DNA from 3 places in the Ruegeria sp. YTSC003 genome. Region 2 is predicted to be linked to each of the others. Evidence: riboswitches for the same ligand, from Rfam matches in the RefSeq annotation. Region 2 holds a riboswitch; each other region holds the start of a gene.

Region 1 (6,890 bases), on a different contig from region 2:
ATTGGCGGCGTCCAGTGGAGAGGTGCCGGATGCGCCTTTGCCCGAAAACGCGGTGGCGTTGATGATGGCCGACGGTTCAAGGGAGGCGATGTTCTCGCGCAGCCAATCGGCGGCTGCAGGTGCTTTCAGCGAGGGAGCGAACATGCCTACAGCTTCGATGCCGCGTTCCCGCAATCGGCGGATCAGGGCTGCGACCGGGGCGGTGTCTGCAGATGTCAGATAAGCACGATAGAAAGTCACCAGAATACGCTTCGCGCCGCTCGAGAATGCTGTTTCGACCGGGACTACGCCACGATCCGGGCACCACGCGCCGCACTCTGGCAAGGTCTTAGCGCCCATCACCGGCCCGGCATAAAGCCCCGCCGCAAGCGCCATTTGAGCCAAGGCCGCTTGCGCCGCGACTTCGCCACCGGTGTCACACAGATGCGCAAGCCGCCGCAGGGTTGAGACGGGCAGGGTGGAGTAATCATCCAGCCGCGTATCCTCACGCCCATCGGCAGGTAGGACGGCCAGTGCGATCCCCTTGGATTGCGCCAGCGCCAGAACTTGCTGCAAGCCATAGGACCAGTAAGGCACGCCGCCGATCAAACGGATCAGAATGCCCTTGGCGCCCTCGAGCGTTTGCTCGACATAAGTGTCGACGGACAACGGGTGTTTCAGTGCTGTCAGGTTGGCCAGCCGCATTGTCGGCATTCGCCCTTCGGCCCCGCCACCGCGATGCCAGCCCGCCGCGAAAGCACCAAGGTCACTGTCCGAAAAGGACAGCACCACCAGATCCGCCGGACTTTGGCCCAGATCGGTCGGGGTCTCGGTTTCCTCGAGCCCGTGGCTTTCGCGGAAGACGACGTGCATGGCTTACTCGGCGGCCTCGGTCACGCCCACGAGGATATCGCGGATCGTGGCCTCTTTGATGTCGTCGTGTTCGGCGATGACCACCAGACGCGAACGGCGCTCTTCACCGGGTTCCCACGGGCGGTCATACTGGTGACGTACGCGGGCACCAACGGCCTGCACCAGCAGACGCATGGGTTTGCCCTGAACGGCGGCATAGCCTTTGACGCGCAGGATGTTCAGCTCATTGGCCAGACGTTCGATATTGGCGACCAGTTGGGCCGGGTCGGTCTGTTCAGGTAACTCGACGATGATGCTTTCGAAATCGTCGTGTTCGTGGTCGTGATGGCCATCGTGATGCGACGGACGGGCATCCATGTCATCCTCGGCGGCCGCTTCCAGCCCCAGCACGACGCGCACGTCTACGGCACCTTCGGCGACTTCGACCACTGGCAGCGGACGCGGAGCTTCGGCGGCGATGACTTCTTTGGCTTTCGCCACACCTTCGGCGCCCGCCAGATCGGGTTTTGTCAGCAGGATGATGTCGGCGCACGAGATCTGATCCTCGAACACCTCTGACAGGGGCGTTTCGTGGTCGATCGAGTCGTCAGCCAGGCGCTGGGCGTCCACGGCTTCGACACTCGGAGCGAAGCGCCCGGCGGCGACGGCCTCGGCATCGGCCAGAGCGATCACACCGTCAACGGTGATCTTAGAACGGATATCCGGCCAGTCGAACGCCTTCAGCAGCGGCTTCGGCAGCGCCAGACCAGAGGTTTCAATCAGAATGTGATCGGGGCGCGGCTCCAGCGCCATCAGTGCCTCGATGGTCGGAATGAAGTCATCGGCTACGGTGCAGCAGATGCAGCCATTGGCCAGTTCCATGATGTTTTCCGCCGGGCAATCCGGAATGGCGCAGGATTTCAGGATATCGCCATCGACGCCAACATCGCCAAATTCATTGACGACCACAGCCAGACGCTTGCCCTGCGGGTTCTGCATCAGGTGCTTGACCAGCGTGGTCTTGCCCGAGCCCAGAAAGCCGGTGATCACGGTGACGGGAAGTTTTTCAAGATTGCTCATTTCAGGGCTCCAATCGGGGGAATGCGGGCCGCACAGTTTTTGCGGAAATGTTCGGGGCGCTCACGCCATTTCACCAGACCGTCTTCAGCGGCCAGATATTTGGTGACGCCTTCGACGATGGTCTCGACATGGTCGGCCTCGTCGAGGTTTTCATAGACGAAGGTCCATCGGGACGGGCCACCACGCAAAACGATCGAACATCCCTGATCACAGTTCGACAGGCATTCCACCGGCTTCAGGTCCACGCCGTCAGGCAAACCCGCCTGTTCAAGCGCTGTGTGCAGCAAAGTGCCGGGTCGCTGAGCGTCATCTTCGATGGGCAACCCACGGCGGCATGTCGTGCAGACCAGCAATTCGACTGGTGCGGTCTCGGTCACGTCTCTCATCCCCCTAATCCTTTGTACGGGGGACGGGGTTTCATGCGGGCCACGTGTGCGACATGGACCCGACACCGGAACACCCCGCCCGGTTTCAACTTCGGGTGCTGGCAGGTCTCCCGGCTTGCGGATGTCAGAGCGTTTGCCCTGTCGGATGTCCCGCCTTCCCGGCCTATTGGGCCAGTGGCTTTGGGCACCCTCTCCGGTCACGGTCGCGGGGGCGGCTGTGCTTGGCGATGACATCGCTGGCACATTCCCTTTTCATCCATCCGAGGATGGACACCAACGCATGCGACATGCGGCACGGGCAGGGGGCTTGTCAAGCACGACTGAGGATTGAAAACCGGTTAAGTCAGAAAAGCGACCAGCCGAAGTCAGTCAGCGGCATCCGATGCGATCCGATCACGAAGCCAGGAGCAAAACAGCCCCGCAGCCGCGGATGATTGAGCGCTTCCGGGCTTGGCAATCAGGTAGTGCGGTTGTGCAAACGGAATCGCTGGACCGGCAATCGCAACAGGCGCGCCTTGGGCAATCGCGTTCTGTGCGAACCTTTGGGCAATATTAAGGAAGCGGGCAAAGGCGCGACAAAGACAAAGCACATCCCTCTACCACTGTCGCATTGTGCGTCGCGCCGTTTGTTCGCGGGAAAAGATTTGGCACGTGTGGCATTACTTTCAAACCGCTTCGACATTTAACCCCGGACATCAACGGCGACGGTTATGCTGTTCCAGAAGCCAGTAGGAACATGATACCCAAGTGTATACGCCCGAATTTGCGAAAGCAGCGCAGAAAGCTAAGTGTTTGAAAAAGAAGTGGAGGCGAGTACCAATTTCGAACTTGCGTAAAGGAATTAAATTTCTTGATAAATAACAATTGTTTAGTGAGATTTTATCGGTACGTGGGCTTGCGAATGTTGCGGGATTGTTGGTTGAAATTGTTCATTGGCTTAACGCCATCAAGGATGATGCTCGATTTTTGGTTCAAGTGGATTTTGGTGCAATGATCACAGCAACGCTGATTGCTTTCAGGCGCGTCGCAGCCTGAATGCGCCGTCACTCGACCTTCCGCCCGTCAAGATATGAGCCGGTGTTCGGATACCTTGAACGCTGCTTCAATAGCTGCACGATTTCGTCGGCAACAACTGCCATTTTGTCATTTGAAAGATTCTGATGCCGGTTTGCCAGAGTAGTCAGTAGTATACGTAATTCTTCATCCGGAATGGAGCTGTCTAGAGCCACCGACATAATGCTGGGGCTTACAACGCGTGCTAAAACAGTTGAGCGCCGTTAGACAATTGCTCCCGGATCGAACGTCGCGTTCTGGAGGTGTCAAAACCTGGTTCGTTCGTGAAGGTAAGTGTCGTGAGCGAACTTTTCCTCCGGTAGTCGTTTCTCTGCGATCTTCCGATGGAACCTTACAAGTCTAGCAACGTCTTTGACTACAGTGGTGGTCGTTTTCAGTACATCCAGCTTTTTGTCCGAACGGATGTATTCTCGAGCGTCCGCTTTGCACTTGAAACCTGCGAAAAGCAAAGCGTTTGAATCGAGTAGCAGTCGCACCGTGCGACTTTCCCCCATCGAAATGGTTATGCCAGGCTCCACCAAATGATGATGTAGAATAAAGTTCCTTAGACCCATGGCAAAACTATGCGCGCCGGAGTTCTTCCCGATTACCCTTCCAATTCCCCGGGTGTAAGATTCACTGTTTTCCAGCTTGGAGTATTTTCGGATACGTCTGCAAACATCTACGTATGAAGCATAAAGCGCAGAGAATGTTAAAAGATTGGATGTTGCCTTAGATTGTTCTCGAGCATACGCAGAGTTATCTGAGCGCTTGAACTCAAGAACGGTGTCCATCCCTGCCGTAGCCGCATTCAAACCAAGGCTTGCTTCCAGCATTGCGGCATGCACCCTTTCTAAGTTCTCCAGTGCGGTATGAACTTTATGGTAAGGGGAAAAGCGCAATGCGTAATTCCACGATTCCTCTTGCAGCTTTGAAGTGTATGCGGCGAAACCCTCTGGATGATCCGTGCTGCTTTCTGAAGTATATGATGCGACCGTCAGCGCTCGGTTTAACTCGGCGAACTGACCGTCTCCAAAGTCCCATCTCAGTAGGTCGACTTGAGAGAAACACTTCGCTAATTGAAACTCCTGTGTGGTAACACCCTTTGAGACGGATGCAAAAAGATCGTGTGGTTTAAAGCGATGCTTGGCAATGAAACTCGCAAAATCTTCTTTGGGCATTCGAAACCTAGCTAGTTTTGTTGATATCGCATCGAAGACTTTCCGACATGAACTATAAAATTGACTACTAGGGTGCCGCTCTCGGGCGTCTTCTGGTTCCAGCTTCAACCTATGCGGTTACTATCTAGGTATGATGAAGCTTGCAAATCTGTTCCGAAGACAACAACCCCAACCCAAAAACCCACTTTTGAGTTTTTTCGCACCGGCCAATAGAACACGGCGCGAATAAACCCACGTAACAATGCCATGGAAGGACCCGCGATTTTCTTCGGTGGACCAATGTATGAGTTCTTGGCTCGGTTTTGATGACTACGTGGGAGGGAAGGCGAACAAACACCGTCGGATTCTTCGCAATGAACGCAGCGGTGTTGTGCACTGTTTTCAAAGTGCGGGGAGCGGGGGAGGGGGATTCCTTAGAGCATTCTAGAAAAGTGTATTTCTGCGTTTTTTCACATTCTGCGCTATAGGGTATCCCCAAGTCTCCCCATAAATTTATAACTATATTTAAGTTATTGATACTAATAATAAATGCCCTGTTGTCACCTCCTCAAAACGGTCCCCGAATGGCTCCCCATGCTTCCCCGGCGCTCCCCGAGATTTTCTTAGATTCGCCGTCAGGCACCCTGCGACCTGGCCGAATAACCAGTCTCGACTCCCCGGTAGGGAATGGCGGGGAACTGATATAGGGGCGCGGGGAAAACTGTGGCGGAGTTGAGGCATAGGTTAAACGCAGTTGGGCAATCGTACACCTGATCTGGCGTTGACACTCGATATAAGGATAACCCCAGCGCCCTCATCCGAGTCAGTGAAAGGCCGGCCGAACTCTGTCATTGGTTCGATGCTCTCCGAGGTGACGGCAGACCTAATCGTCCAGGAATGCTGTTACTGTTGTTTTCAACGCATCCCAATCAGTGAATTCTCTCAAGCCATCTCGTGGATCAATCTTCTGGCCTAGCATGACAACGTGTTGGACGATCTCTCTTTCAAAATACCCGTAATTATCAGGCCGTACGGCACCAGCGACCAAGGCGGTCGCGTCTGGTTCGAATTTTGTCCGCATCAGCATTTCGGTAAGATAGTCCCGCGCGTCCTCCTGACCTTTCTGAAAAGCAGCTTTTAGACTGACGGAAAGCAAAAGTGATTTTCGCGAGGATAATGCGTCATGGTGCCTTTCTAAAAACTCCTCGAACGGCTTGGGGTGCCGGCGTTCATGGACGGGAGCCGCAAGGATAACGTGGTCTACATCTTCCAAAGACACTGGACCTGCCAGTTGGTCGATATCGATCAGCCTAGTTTCGTATCCTGCCCCTAACGTGACTTTGTTGATGAAGCGCGAAATCTTGGCGGTCTGACCTTCAATAGTTCCGTAGGCAATAAGTACTGTCATAATGACGCTCCCGCAAACCGGTCTAAACAGCGAACTTACTATGCCGAAACTCTTCGCCACGGCCTTTGATTTCAATCAAAAATGCCGGTCTCTCTAAGCAATCTGGGTAAAGGCGCGACGTCGAAATGACTGGCTCATACTGTTCTGGAAAGCACAAAAGCTATGGCAAGCCAAAATCCAGTGCGTATGGTCATTGCACCGACGGTTCGCCATTCAAATGGCGTGCCACTAAGAGCCACTAATATTAGAACAGCAAACACCAATAGTGTAGATAAGCCAATCAACCAGGCAATGCGTTGTACCCAGAATGTGGATTTGTAGATTGCGAATGCGCCAATCAAATAGACAAATCCAGCCAGAAAATTGAACCAAAGCACGAATGGAACTGCATCTCCGACTGCAGCTTTGGCAGCAGCACCCCCAAATAGAGCCGTTCCCCCTGAGAAAATGGTAAGGAGACCAAAGAGTGCAGCGGCTACTGCAACTGGGCGAACCCAAGACGGAGACGAGGGCATCGTTGTTTTCCTCTGGAATAAGATTGAATTTCGTGTCGTAAGCAATCCGCCGTCCTCACCAAACGAACTGTAACGCACGTCCATAATTGCAATTCTTCTCGCCATTACCCTTGATCTTTATCATTGGGCTTAAATTGATACCCATTGGAAAAAGCAGCGTCTGCGGAAGGTTTTTCGCAATAAATATGTGCTGTTGCCTCTTTGGGTTGACCCGTTTGCAATTCCAACGATTCTTAAAGTTGGTTCGGTTACCGTGAATCTTCTGGAAATGGACGGACGACTACGCTCGAATTTGCAGCGAAGAGTGTTGATTTGAGTCAATGCCAGTTGCCGCAAGTTCGCCCATAGTGACCCTTCACAAAGGAGGGAGTGCGACATGTTCAATAAAATCGTGGTTGGCTTGGATGGATCGGAGGCGTCAGAATCAGCACTACGCGTTGCCTGTGATATCTCAAGC
Region 2 (6,890 bases):
GGCAAAGACATGGCCGTGGGGCAAGTCCGGGTGCTGTTGCTCTGACTTATCAATAAAGCCTCCGACACCGGACACGTCCAACCCATCAGCCGTCCAGTCCGAAATATCAAAGGCAAACACAGGCGCGTTGTCTGACAGCCCCAGGAATACAGGCTGCTCGACAGAACCTCCTGGCCCGGTTTCGACCAGCTTATGTGACATCGCGATCAGCCCCAACTGATCCAGCGCCCCACCCTGAACCAAAACCTTACCGCGCCACAACAGCAGGCATTTTGCATCGGGATGCGTTCGCGCCCGCGCGACCGCATCAGCATCTCCACGAATATGCGCCGCACGATCCAGCCCCGAGCTACCAAACGTCACATATTCCGCGTTTTTCATAAGTTATCCTTAGGCTTGCTCCGCATAGGGCTGCCATGTCGGTCAATCAGTTGCAACGGTGTTTCACCCCCAAAATCACAGGTCGCCATCGAATGAACACAGCTAAGCCTTGCAATTCACTGTGATTAATCTTTTTGTTGAAAATGACTAAGACAAAACTGCCAAAAGTAGAAATTTGAAACCTTCCCCTTCTCTGCCATCGCAGACCGTGCAGATCCGAATACTGGCCACCACGGATCTTCATATGAACTTGAGGGGTTTTGATTACTATTCTGACACCCCTGAACCCACAATCGGCCTGACTCGAACCGCCAGCCTGATCCGTGAAGCCCGAACTGAGGCGCAGGCGGAAGGCTCAACCGTGCTGCTTTTTGACAACGGCGATTCGCTGCAGGGAACTCCGGTTGGGGACCTGGCCGCCGAGCAGGCTGATAAGCCGCATGCGCTGATGCAGGCCTTTGGCGCGTTAGAGTATGATGCGATCGGGTTGGGCAATCATGATTTCGGGTTCGGTCAAGATATACTGGACCGCATCCTTTCGCAGGCCCCCTGTCCGGTGGTTTGCAGCAATGTTCATCGCCCGGGTGCCAACGAGGTCTGGCAGGATCAGGCAGTTCTAACCCGCCGGGTTGAGGTCGCGGGGCACCAAGCCTCGCTAACCGTCGGCGTCTTCTCGGTCGTTCCGCCGCAGACCCGGAATTGGGAATCTCATCGGCTGGGTAATGACGTCCGGATAGACGACATTCTGACCTGCGCGCGCATTAAAGTGTCAGAGCTTCGATCCCACGGCTGCGACGTGATCATCGCGCTTGCCCATACGGGGCTGGGGTCCGTCGACCCCGCGCCCGATCTTGAAAACGCGATAATCCCCCTTGCCGCGATTGAAGGCATTGACGCCATCATCGCCGGGCACACGCATCTGACCTTGCCGGGGAAGTCACACGCTGGGCTGGAACACGTCGATGCCACTGGCGGTATGGTGCATGGCACACCTGTTGTCATGCCGGGATCTGCCGGATCTCATCTTGGCGTGATTGATCTGACGCTGTTTGCCTCGGCAGAAAAGGGCTGGTCGGTCGCGGCTCATCGCACTGAACTGCGCCCGGTCTCAGGTGCTGAACCTTCGGCCGAAGACACGCTGTTGGTGGCGCTATTTTCGGATGTGCATTCCGCAACACGAAAACGGGCCGACGAACCGATTGGGCATACGGATCAGCACCTGCACAGCTATTTCAGCTTTTGCGCCAAGGATCGAGGGCTTGCGATGGTGGCCGCAGCACAGGCTTCGGCCGTGCGCCAGATCCTGAAGGGCACACCCCATGAAGCGACACCATTGCTGTCTGCCGTAGCGCCTTCGAAATTCGGCGGTCGCGCCGGGCCTCGCTTTTACTCGGACATTCCTGCGGGCGTAATGCGCATGCGCCACGTGGCCGATCTGAACATCTTTCCAAACGAACTTCGTTCGGTCGCGGTGTCAGGAGAGCACATCAGAGATTGGCTTGAAATGTCTGCGGGCGTTTTCAATCAGGTGAAACCCGGCGCGCAAACTGAATTGGTCAATCCTGATCGAGCCGGACACAATTTCGATGTTCTGTTCGGGCTAAGCTACGTGATCGACCTCAGCGTACCGCCTCGGTTCGATGCGGAAGGGCGACTGGTAAATCCGGCATACCGGCGCATCTCAGATCTTCGTTTCCAGGGCCACGCAGTGACGGCCGAACACCGCTTTGTCGTTGCACTGAACAATTACCGCGCCAGCGGCGGTGGACATTTTCCGTTCATACAAGACGCCGAAGTCATCAACGTTCCAGCCTTGCCGATCCAACACGCGTTGAAGGGCTACCTGACCGGTGCAATGCCCACAGAATCGCTGGAACAAGGTCCCTGCCCATTCCGTTTTGCGCCCATGCCAGGGTCCACTGTCCTGTTGAAGACCGGTCCAAAGGCACAGCGTCATCTCGCGGACATCGCAGAGTTCAGCCCAAAGCTGGCTGGCACGGATGCCGAGGGGTTTTTGCACATACAACTGTCACTGTGACGGGTTGTCATCTCTGCGTGTCTTCCCTATATCAAAATTCGAGAGGTTGGCGCGGGCGAGCGCCTCGCCAACCTGGTCAGGTCCGGAAGGAAGCAGCCACAACGAGCCCCGCTTGGGTCGATGTCCAACCTCTCACTTACTTGAACCGCTAGCCGCAGGAGGGCTTTTATGATTGTAGCAAAAACCCTTCAGGCAAAGCGTTTCTGAGGCCGACCCTCACACCTGCCTGAACACATTACCGCTGGATGCGCGACCGCCATCCAGACGGATTGCTGTACCTGAACACAGGCAGAACAATGTCTTTTACACTTTCGGACCTGGGATGGTCCTCACACTTTGCCGCCCAACATGCGGCCAATCCTTCGTGCGTTCCCTTTCGCATCACAGCCGTTCACCGTGATCGTCTGATCGGTGCAAACATCAACGGTGAAACACCTCTGCTCACCCTGGCCCAGCCGACGGGCGACTTCGCCGTCGGCGACTGGGTATTGGCGGATGATCATAACCGCGTTCAACAGCTGCTGGAACGCCGCAGCCTTTTGAAACGCCGCGCCGCCGGAACCGGGGCCCAGGCTCAGTTGATTGCTGCTAATGTGGATGTGCTGTTCATCGTCAGTTCCTGCAATGCTGACTTCAATCTGGCCCGACTGGAACGGTATTTGGCTTTGGCACACCAGGCCGGGTGCTATCCGGTGATCGTTCTAACCAAGGCCGATACCTGCGCCGATCCTGATAATTTCTCCAAAGCAGCCGAGTCGCTGGCTCCGTTTTTGACCGTGCTGGCTATCAATGCTTTGGATGCCCTGGACGTGCAGCAAGTTCTGTCCTGGTGCTCCACCGGGCAGACTGCCGCAATGGTCGGCTCATCCGGTGTCGGCAAGACAACATTGGTCAACGCCATGACGGGCCTGGATGAGGCAACGTCCGGCGTTCGCGCGGACGACGCGCGCGGGCGGCACACGACAACTGCCCGCGCGTTGCATCCGATGCAGAACGGCGGATGGCTGGTCGATACACCCGGCATGCGGGCTTTGCGGTTGCTGGATGCGCAGGATGGCGTCGATGAGGTCTTTTCTGACATTCTGGAATTGGCTCAGACCTGCCGCTTTTCCGATTGTCAGCATCAGGCCGAGCCGGGCTGCGCCGTGCAGGATGCGATTGCAAACGGATCACTGGACACCGAGCGGTTGGAGCGCTGGCGAAAGCTGCGGCGCGAAGATGAAAGGAACTCGGAAACCGTTGCGCAGTCTCGTGCGCGCGACAAGGCCTTTGGTAAGATGGTACGATCGGTGATGCAGGACAAGAAATCCCGCAAAAAGCTGTAAGTACCGGCTCAGGCGATTAACCGGGGCCATATGGCCGCATTTCGGCGCGCAAATGCGCCGATGTGACCGACCTCGGCCAATCCAAAGTCTTTCGGCGACAACTGATGCCGGCGGGCTTTGGGACCGTAAAGATCGGCCAGGCGCCAAACCGCGTTCGGGGGCACCACCTGATCATCGTCCATTGTGAACAGATCGACGGGTGTTTCCGACGCAGCCCAACGGGCGTCTGGAAGGCTTTTGCCGATATCCGGCACATAGCTCAGCGCAGCGGTGCACCATTTGCGCCACTGCCAGTAGACACGTGCCGGAAGGTCCGAGCCGAACCCAAGTGCCTTGCCCGGCAGGTATCCCAATGCCTTAACCAGCAATGGCGGGTGGGCATACCAGAACATTGTCGCCAGTGCGCGATACGGCCAGGGGTGGTCGGATACCGTCACCAAACCTGAACAGACACAGATCATCCGGTCGATCTGCTCAATATCGGGCTGAATTGGCCCCAGCATTCCACCCACCGAATGGCCAATGCTCCACTGCTGGGCGGCGGGAAATCTGCGCCGCATTTCGGCGCGAGCAGCGGGCATGTCGATCAACGCCCAGTCAGCCATCGTGGCCTGCGAATCGCGCAGGCGCCCGTGTAGAGAGTGGCCAAAATCGCGATAGTCATAGGTCAGACAGGCCATACCCTGTTCTTCCACCAACCACCGCGCAAAATGCTGGTAATAGTCGCGCGGTACGCCTGTGGCTGCATGGACTACAACCGCCACATCAGGTGCCGAGGCAGGCATATACAGCCGTGCCGACAGTTCGGCCTCTCCGGCAGAAAACGTGAAATCTTCGGTCAAAACGACCGGAGTGTTGTCCAACATGGTGCCCTCGCAAGCATCTGAACTATTCGGTTCACATATGGCATATCGGCGCTTTTGCGCGACTAGAGTCAACAGATTTTCAAAGTGACCAAGCGTCCACTTGAACGATGGAAAACAGCCCGCTTGACTCAAGCCACCTACAACCGCTAGCGATGAGGTGATGGTTCTCGTCCTTATATTGGGGCGGGATGAAAAGGGAACTCGGTGCGGTCCAGCCCGGCAATGCCGGAACAGACCAAGGCCGCGACTGCCCCCGCAACTGTAAGCGGTAAGCAATGCCGAAATACCACTGGCCGAAAGGCTGGGAAGGTCGGCAAAGCAATGACCCGCAAGTCAGGAGACCTGCCATCAAAGTAAAAACCGAAACTCGGGCGGGGTGTCCGGGCAGGTCTTCAGTACGCTGAGTTCCCTGTTCCACGTCCCCCGCTCACCGCGCGGAGGGCGCATTATGATCTGGAAGACAACGACCCACGAATTCACCGCCACCCTGTGCCAGAAAACGGGGAAAACATGCCCCGCATTGGCCCAAATGGCTCGGGCATTGGCCGAGGCGATGGCAACAGCACAACCAATGACGACCAGCGAATTTGAGGTGGACGGCTCCAGCGAACTGACCCATTGCGATGAGGGTTGCACCGCACGGTTTCGCGCCAGCCCGGCCCGGATCAGGGTCTATTGCGGGGCAAACACGGGCGACTCGGCCGACACGTTGGACGAATACGCCGATATGATGTTCAACCCTGACTTTTCCACTCTGCCTGCTGGTGTTTTGGCGGCCTTGCCTTGCGCCATGCTTCAGGCATCGGCCCTTGCACCGCGTCCATCGCATCAGGTTGTTCAACAAGCCACGGCCTGATCCTAGTTCACCGATCGCTCTGGGCCGGTTTCATGGCCCAAGCCATCTGCTCATCCGTTTCCACCGCGCATGGTCGGGCCAAGCGCAGCCGGTTTAGCGCGTGGTTTGGATCTTCACCGCTTTCCACCATGAGCCTCAGCGCGACCATCCCCGACCGCCCACAACCGCCCCGGCAATGCACCAGCACGCGTCCACCGCCGGACAGCACCTGCCGGGCGGCTGCGCTGGCGTCGGGCCAAAGAGTTTCGATTGGCAGGGGCGGCGTGCCAAAATCCTCGACCGGAAGATGCACCCAGGTCGCGGACCTGCTTTGAACGTCTCGACCAAAACCGCCTGCGCCGACCTGCCGCATCTCGGCCTCGGTGGTCATTGAAATCACCAGATCGGGGTTCCAGTCCTGTATCACCCTCAGATCATCCACATACCCACTGCCGCCGCTAGGCAAGGGGGACAGCGCCAAGGTGCCTGTGCCAACAGGCAGCGCGTAGATTGCAAATTTTGCCAAAGCTTATGCTCCTACTGCCACCGGCCCACCAGATTTTGACAGCCTATTTATCCCGCTTACAGACGCTGTCCAAACCGAAATTCCACAAAGCATGCTGTGGACGCGGGCGGCCCGGGTCTCTACGCTGCATTTCTGACACGAATCTGACAGAGCAGACATGACCGAAACGCCCAGCCCCGCCTATCAGGTTCTTGCCCGCAAGTACCGCCCTGAAACCTTTGCAGATCTGGTTGGACAGGACGCAATGGTGCGCACGCTGAAAAATGCGTTCGAAGCGGATCGGATCGCGCAGGCCTTTATCATGACCGGTATTCGCGGCACCGGCAAAACCACCACTGCCCGGATTATCGCCAAAGGTATGAACTGCATCGGTCCCGATGGTGAAGGCAAGCCAACGACCGAACCTTGTGGTCAGTGCGAGCATTGCGTTGCCATCATGGAAGGCCGGCATGTCGACGTGATGGAGATGGACGCCGCCAGCCGCACCGGCGTGAACGATATCCGCGAGATCATCGACAGCGTTCGCTATCGTGCCGCCAGTGCGCGTTATAAGATTTACATCATCGACGAAGTTCACATGCTGTCGACCAGCGCTTTCAATGCGCTGCTCAAAACGCTTGAGGAACCGCCCGAACATGTAAAGTTCATCTTTGCGACGACCGAAATCCGCAAGGTCCCGGTGACAGTGCTGTCGCGCTGCCAGCGGTTTGACCTGCGCCGGATCGAACCCGAAGATATGATCGGTCTGCTCAACAAGATCGCCGCGGCGGAAAACGCACAGATCGCCGAAGACGCGCTTGCTTTGATCACACGTGCGGCCGAAGGCTCTGCCCGCGATGCGACCTCGCTGTTGGATCAGGCGATCTCACATGGTGCAGGGGAAACCAGCGCCGATCAGGTTCGGGCAATGTTGGGCCTT
Region 3 (6,890 bases), on a different contig from region 2:
CAGACGGCGGAAACCTGTGTAGGTCCAGCCGATGATGCGCACACCTGCGTCACGAATGGTGTTTTCCACCAGTTCCTGACCGATCGGGCCTTGGGTCAGCTTTTCAGCATCTTCCAGGGACAGGATCACATAAGGCAGAGTGAATACACCAACCGAAGGCGAGAACGGCGTGATGTTGTTGATCGCCAGCAGCGACATGTCCAGCGTGCCGATTGCGGCCTCGTTGACGGTGTCCTGCTCGGAACCCAGCTGACCGTTCAGGAACAGTGTAGCTGTGTGTGCGCCACCCGATTTTTCTTCGAGTGCCTTAACGAAAGCCAAGCCAAGGGCTTCTTGTGCGCTGCCTGCACTATCGCCAACAGCAATCTTGAAGTTTTTCGCGTCGGCTGCGCCCGCAACCATCAGGGCTGCGACCGAAACGGCAGCAGTCATGGTGCCAAGCTTTTTGATGAATGACATAGATGTCCTCCCAGTTTTATCATGTTTCGAGGTGCGCGCTGACCTGGGGAGAGATGGCCAGTCCGATTCTACCTCGGCTTTTTCAGAGTAGCTCGTGAAATGTGTTTCTATGTTGCCATTCTTTGCGCGATAGGTTTCATATATATCGAACCTTACGAATTGGGTAGAAAATGGTTGCCTCACGCATCGGCGACAGCGACATCCGATTGCTGCGCGTTTTCAAGACGGTTGTGGAAAGTGGTGGTCTGTCTGCGGCCGAAGTTGAGCTGAATATCGGCAAATCGACGATTTCCAAGCATATTACTGATCTGGAACTGCGATTGGGCCTGAAGCTGTGTACGCGCGGCCCAGCGGGTTTCGCCCTGACCGAAGACGGCGCAAAAGTGCTGCAGGCAGCAGATCACCTGCTTGTGTCCGTGTCGCAATTTCGAAACGAGGTCAGCGAGATCAAGGAACAGTTGGGGGGAACGATCCGCATTTCGCTGTTTGATCAATGTGCATCAAACCCGGATTCCCGGCTTGCCCGTGCCATTCATCGGTTCAACGAAGCCGCCCCCTCGGTTCAGATCGAATTGTCCCTTGAGCCGCCAAACGTGATCGAAACCATGGTTATCAGCGGTCAGCTCGACATCGGGATTATTGCGCTGCATCGCCCGTCGACAAGTCTGAACTATGCGCCGTTATATGGCGAGAACATGTTCCTGTATTGCGGCCGGGAACACCCCCTGTTCGAAATACCGGACCGGGAACTTAGGACCAGTGACCTACTCAGGTACAATTATGTTGGGCTCAGCGTGAACTCTCCGAACCTCATTGTCGGTCAGCAACTGGGCTTTCAACGTTCAGCAAAAGTTCAAAGCGAGCAGGCGCTGGCCATACTTATCTTGTCGGGGCGGTACATAGGTTATTTGCCTGATCATCTTGCGCAGGATTTTGTGGACCAGGAAAAGATGCGGATGGTGTTGCCGGACGAAACGCAATATCGAACCCGGTTTGCTGCAGTGACCAGAAAGCAACCTGAACCGACGCGGGTGACCAAACTGTTTCTGGAAGTATTGCAGAGCGAACATTCGAAACCCTGACAACTTCTCGGTCGACACAATGCATGCCGGTTGTGGTCGAAGCGAAGCTTTTCACTTCCTATCAGCACTGAAACGCAAGGTTGGGGTCGCGTTTTTGGTACCGCCAAAAACTTGTGACTTTCCGCCACATCACTAGCGTTCGCCTTCCTCTCACTTACATGTGCGGCATCAAAATGAGGCGGACACATGATAGACGACGACCCCCAACCCGCAGGGTATTATAACACGCATGACATATGGACCTTGGACCCCACGCCTGCGGACCAGTTGGTCTATGACGCCTTTGCCTCGGGCGTTGTCGATCTTTTGCAGGTGTTGGATGACAACAAGACGATGATGTCACGGGACGTTTACGCAAGATTTTTCGCCTCGCTATTGGATCTTTCCCGTACTTTGGGAGAATACGAAGACGGCTGGAAGCCGGACTAAGCGACGTTTTCCCAAAACCCAGTGTTCCAAAGCACCGTATGAGGCGGCGGCTCAAGCACCGCCTCGTGCCTGAAGACCAATTAGCTTGCGGTTGCGTTCCCAAGTGTATTCAGCAGAGTGTTCAGATTGTGCTGGAACATCGCAAGGTAGCTGGTGGCAGGGCTACCCCGTTCCGACAAGGCGTCCGAGAACAGCCGTCCACCAATCACGATGCCAGTTTCATCCGAGATCTGCTGAATCAAAGTGGGGCTTGTGATGTTTTCAACAAACAACGCGGCAGCACCATCCGCCTTCAGTTGATCAATCAGAACAGCAAGATCCTTGGCCGATGGCTCTGCCTCGGTGTCGATGCCAACCGGCGCAAGGAAAGTCAGGCCGTAGGCGTCTGCCAGATAGCCAAATGCGTCATGCGCGGTCACAACCGTGCGGCGATTGGCGGGCAGGCCTGCCAGCATGGTTTTTGTTTCTGCATCCAGCGCTTCAAGCTGCGTGATATAGGCCGCGGCATTGGCTGCGAATTCTTCGGCGTGCTCGGGCATCGCCTCTGTCATCACGTTGGCGACATTGGTCACGTAAATCATGCCGTTCGACAGCGAGTTCCAAGCGTGGGGGTCGATTTTGCCCTCGACTGTGACAGGCGTGATGCCGTCGGTGGCAACGTGCACGGTTGCGTCAGTGCCCGATTCAGCGATCAGGGTATCGGACCATGTTTCAAAGCCCAGACCGTTGACAAAGATGATATCCGCCTGGGCAACGGCCTTCGCATCTGCAACCGAAGGCTGATACACATGCGCATCCGCATCCGGGCCCACGATTGTCGTAACTGTGGCCAGATCGCCCACGACCTCTTCGACCATGTCGCCGAGGATCGAAAAGCTGGCGACGATCTTGACGTTGTCTTCTGCCGCAACGGTCGGCAATGCAGCCAAAGCAAACGACACAGAGGCGATGCCGGCATAGAGTGACTTCACAAGAGTCATTGTGCTCTCTCTTCTTGTTGAATTTGGGCAATGGGGATGTCTTTGGAAACAGACGGTTTGCGCATCCGTCTGCCAAAACCAAGGGGACCGAAAATGGCCGAGAACAGAAAGAACCCACCGGCAACCAAAACGATCGCCGGGCCGGACGGCGTGTCCGGGAACAAGTAGGACAGTGTCAGACCGATCCAGCAACTGGACAAGGCAAACAGAAAACCCAGGACCAGTTGCCCGGTGATCGTACTGGCCCAATAGCGCGCTGCGGTCGCAGGCAGGATCATCAGGCCAACGGCCATCAACGTTCCCAGTGTTTTAAACGCGGCCAGCAGGTTCAGAACCAACAACAGCATAAAACCCTGATCGACCAGCCACGGCCGGCGCGTCTGAGTTTCGAAGAAAACAGGATCACAGGTGCTGACAATCAGCGGACGAAGCAGAACGGCAAATGCCAACAAAGTTACTGTCGCCACCCCTCCGACAAGGACCATCGACGCGTCGTCGATCCCTAGGATTGATCCGAACAGGAAGCTTTTTAGTGGAACTGCGGACCCCGCTGCAGACAGGATAAAGATACCCACCGCCAATGCGATAAGATACAGCGAGGCAAGACTAGCATCGCTGCGCAGGATCGTCCGGCGTGCCAGAAAGGCGGTCAAAATGGCGACGCCAACACCCGCGATAAGCCCTCCGACCAACAGCGACATGACCGACAGGCCCGCCGTGACAAAGCCGATGACGATGCCTGGGGTAATCGCGTGGGCCATGGCCTCGCCAGCCAGCGACAGACGACGCAGAACAAGAAACGCCCCTACCGGTGCGACCGAGGCCGACAAGACCGTGGTTGCCACAAAAGCGCGACGCATGAAGGCAAAGCTCCACATTTCGACGATCAGGTCATACATTGGCGTGCTCCGCTGTTGGATGGGTGCCACGGAACATCCAGGACGCCTGACTTTCCGAGAGGTATCCTTGCGCAACCAGCCGGTCTGGTGTCAGAACGTCATTTACCGGTCCATGGGTCGCCTCTTGCCCGCCCAACAGCAGCGCATGGCTGCAATAGTCCAGTACCGAGGAAAGATCGTGCACCACCAAAACCACCGCGCGCCCCTCATCGCGCCATCGGCGTATAATCGACAGCAGATGCGCCTCAGTACTTTGGTCGACGGCGGCAAACGGTTCATCCAGCAGGATCAGCGGCGCGTCCTGCATGATAACTCGCGCGAACAGCGCGCGCTGCAGTTGCCCGCCCGATAGCATATGCAGAGGCCGGTCAGCGATATCCAGTACCCCGGCCTCATCCAGCGCGGCGGCCATCCGGTCACGCGCCGCGGCGTCCAGCCCGGTACGATAACCAAAGCCGCGCCAGGCCCCCATCGCGGCAAGATCCCTCACACGGATGGGAAATCGGCGGTCGAATTCGGTCATCTGCGCCAGGTACCCGATGTCACCAGGACGGCCCTGCGGCCAAGTCAAATTGCCCGAAAGAGGATCCATCAAGCCCAGCAGCATCTTTACAAAAGTGCTCTTGCCCGACCCGTTCGCACCAAGAACGGCAAGGGTCGTTCCAGCCGCGATATCCATGGAGAGGCGGTGAAACAATGTAAGGTCGCGGTAGCCCAACGTCAGATCGCGGATTTGTAAAACGGCCGTCATCAAATCACCGCGTAAATCGCGAGCCACAAGAGCGCCGACAGCGCCAGAGCCCCCGCCACCAGCACCGGAACGCTGAATTCTGTCAGACACTTACCCCTTTGGGTGTCAGCTTTTTGCAATGACAACGGCAACGCCTCCTGTGTTTGGACAGGGGCAAAGCGAGCGCAAGGTCGTGCACGGTACGGACCGCTTGAAACATTGTCATCTCCCTCTGGGACACCCCGCCCAGGTTCATAAATTTCGGATGGCAGGTCTCCTGACTTGCGGGTCAAAGCTATCCCGATCCTTCCCAGGCTATTGCCCAGTGGACGATCTCGGGTCGCTCGCCGCCTACAGTTGCGGGGGCAGTCACGGAATTGGTCTTTTCACAGAACCGCACCGTATTCCCTTTTATCCCTGACCGCAGAATACAGTCGGGAACCATCACGTGGACCAAATACGAATTGATTTGATTCGACAAGAGCGCGAACCAATCGGTGATGGCAATTTGTACCAGGCTCCAATCAGCCAAAAAAATTCTACGATAAGGGTGCTAGCAATGGCAGTGACTTCGCGGGGCTCACTCAGAAGTTTTCAGCCTGGGTCTTGCAACGACCGGAACGCATAAACCTGCCAATACTTTGTTCGATTGGCTGCGGCGGCTCAAAGTTCCTCGACACACTCTTGACGACAGATACGCTTCGAAAGCTCACAGGCCCGAGCACAAAATACAAGAGTGGGTTTTGATTAAATGCTGTAACGGAAAGAAATTGATGGCCTTCGCAGCATTGCAGTTTTACCAGTGGTTCTTTTTCATTCCGGCATAAGCCTGTTCAGTGGAGGTTTTTTAGGCGTAGACGTTTTCTTCGTTATCAGCGGATATCTAATAACCTCTATTATCCTTGATGATCTTGGAAAAAATAGCTTCTTTCTTTTGAAGTTCTACGAGCGTCGGGCCCGACGGATCTTGCCTGCCCTGAGTGTCGTCGTACTGGTGTGTATTCCTATCGCTTGGTTTACCATGCTGCCCGATCCACTGGAAAACTTCGGCCAGAGTGTCGTGGCCACGATGTTCTCTCTGAATAATGTTCTTCTCACGCTAACAAGTGGATACTGGGACCTCGCGTCCGAGTTCAAACCTCTGGTTCACACATGGAGCCTGGCAGTTGAAGAACAGTTTTACATAGTTTTTCCGCTTTTGCTTATGGCCCTGTACCCGGTACTTAAACACAGAACGGATCTGCTGGTTTGGGCTATCATCGGGTCCAGTTTCCTGGCGAGCGTACTGTTGGTTCAAACCCACCCGGAGAGCACATTTTATCTTCTGCATACACGCGCCTGGGAACTCGGATTCGGTGCATTGGGGGCATGTTGGGAAAATAAGCGCAAGGTTAGAGCGAGCAACAGTCTTTCGCTACTTGGCCTTATAGCGGTGATTGCAGCATGGTGATCTTTGACGGGACCATGCAACACCCGTCATACCTGACAGCCGTTCCGGTCGTCGGGTCTTTGCTCGTTCTCCTCTATGCAAAGGAAGGCACTTTTGTCGCCAAACTGCTGAGCATCAGAATTCTGGTTGGCATTGGCCTGATCAGCTACAGCCTGTATCTCTGGCACCAACCAATTTTCGCATTTGCGCGCATTGCGAGCTTTGAGGAACCCAGCCCGTATTTTCTTGCCAGCTTGATACCATTTGCATTCCTTTTGTCCTATCTGACCTGGCGTTTTGTCGAACAACCGTTTCGCAACAAAAACGCGATCTCTCTTTCACGCCTTGTTGTTTCGTGCACCGCAGTGACCGCAACGCTGTGTGCTGTTGGGCTTTCGCTGTATCTCGGCCAAGGCTTCCCTACACGCGTTTTCGACACGGATCGAGAGGTCGCAGCGGGGATGCACATTTGGTATAATCACCGCATCAGCCAATACGACGCAGATAAGTTTGATACGAACAGCGGCATCAACGTTTTGATTGTCGGAAACAGTCAGGCCCGTGATTTTGCGAATATTCTCATTGAGATGGGCATAGTGAAGGATGCAAATCTAATTTATCGCGACGCGCTCAATGTTTGCGAGCCCAGGCTTTGGGACGATGACACAAAATCTTTGATACAAAATGCTGACGCGACTTTCTTGCCAATCGTCAACCTTTCTGGCGCTTGCAAACACTTTCTTGAAAACGGGCTTGCCGCGCAACACAATATCGTCTTCGTCGGCCCCAAACACTTTGGTTACAATCTCAATGCATTCACCTTACTGCCCAGATATGGTCGGCTGTCCGTCGTCAGGGATTTTGGGACAGATGGCGCTCTGA

Evidence for each region. Region 2 has a riboswitch for cobalamin ahead of AC2FFH_RS14350 (hypothetical protein). Riboswitches for the same ligand answer to the same signal wherever they lie in the genome.
Region 1: another riboswitch for cobalamin. It lies ahead of AC2FFH_RS16135 (DUF1636 family protein); the one in region 2 lies ahead of AC2FFH_RS14350 (hypothetical protein).
Region 3: another riboswitch for cobalamin. It lies ahead of AC2FFH_RS22885 (metal ABC transporter ATP-binding protein); the one in region 2 lies ahead of AC2FFH_RS14350 (hypothetical protein).

The regions. Positions count from the first base shown of each region.
Region 1 is NZ_JBXWMK010000008.1:196,579-203,468, forward strand. It holds gene cobN (cobaltochelatase subunit CobN) at 1-852, opposite strand, end outside; gene cobW (cobalamin biosynthesis protein CobW) at 856-1,911, opposite strand; gene AC2FFH_RS16135 (DUF1636 family protein) at 1,908-2,297, opposite strand; cobalamin riboswitch at 2,381-2,590, opposite strand; gene AC2FFH_RS16140 (hypothetical protein) at 3,162-3,332, shown strand; gene AC2FFH_RS16145 (hypothetical protein) at 3,617-4,531, opposite strand; gene AC2FFH_RS16150 (flavodoxin domain-containing protein) at 5,394-5,918, opposite strand; gene AC2FFH_RS16155 (hypothetical protein) at 6,053-6,538, opposite strand; gene AC2FFH_RS16160 (universal stress protein) at 6,810-6,890, shown strand, end outside.
Region 2 is NZ_JBXWMK010000007.1:111,754-118,643, forward strand. It holds gene nudC (NAD(+) diphosphatase) at 1-381, opposite strand, end outside; gene AC2FFH_RS14330 (bifunctional 2',3'-cyclic-nucleotide 2'-phosphodiesterase/3'-nucleotidase) at 590-2,419, shown strand; RNA gene ffs (signal recognition particle sRNA small type) at 2,459-2,557, shown strand; gene rsgA (ribosome small subunit-dependent GTPase A) at 2,716-3,744, shown strand; gene AC2FFH_RS14345 (alpha/beta hydrolase family protein) at 3,753-4,610, opposite strand; cobalamin riboswitch at 4,755-4,974, shown strand; gene AC2FFH_RS14350 (hypothetical protein) at 5,059-5,466, shown strand; gene AC2FFH_RS14355 (protein-tyrosine phosphatase family protein) at 5,474-5,971, opposite strand; gene AC2FFH_RS14360 (DNA polymerase III subunit gamma/tau) at 6,129-6,890, shown strand, end outside.
Region 3 is NZ_JBXWMK010000028.1:7,869-14,758, forward strand. It holds gene AC2FFH_RS22860 (TRAP transporter substrate-binding protein) at 1-459, opposite strand, end outside; gene AC2FFH_RS22865 (LysR family transcriptional regulator) at 630-1,541, shown strand; gene AC2FFH_RS22870 (hypothetical protein) at 1,728-1,970, shown strand; gene AC2FFH_RS22875 (metal ABC transporter solute-binding protein, Zn/Mn family) at 2,051-2,950, opposite strand; gene AC2FFH_RS22880 (metal ABC transporter permease) at 2,947-3,849, opposite strand; gene AC2FFH_RS22885 (metal ABC transporter ATP-binding protein) at 3,842-4,690, opposite strand; cobalamin riboswitch at 4,830-5,040, opposite strand; gene AC2FFH_RS22890 (acyltransferase family protein) at 5,349-6,029, shown strand; gene AC2FFH_RS22895 (hypothetical protein) at 6,284-6,890, shown strand, end outside.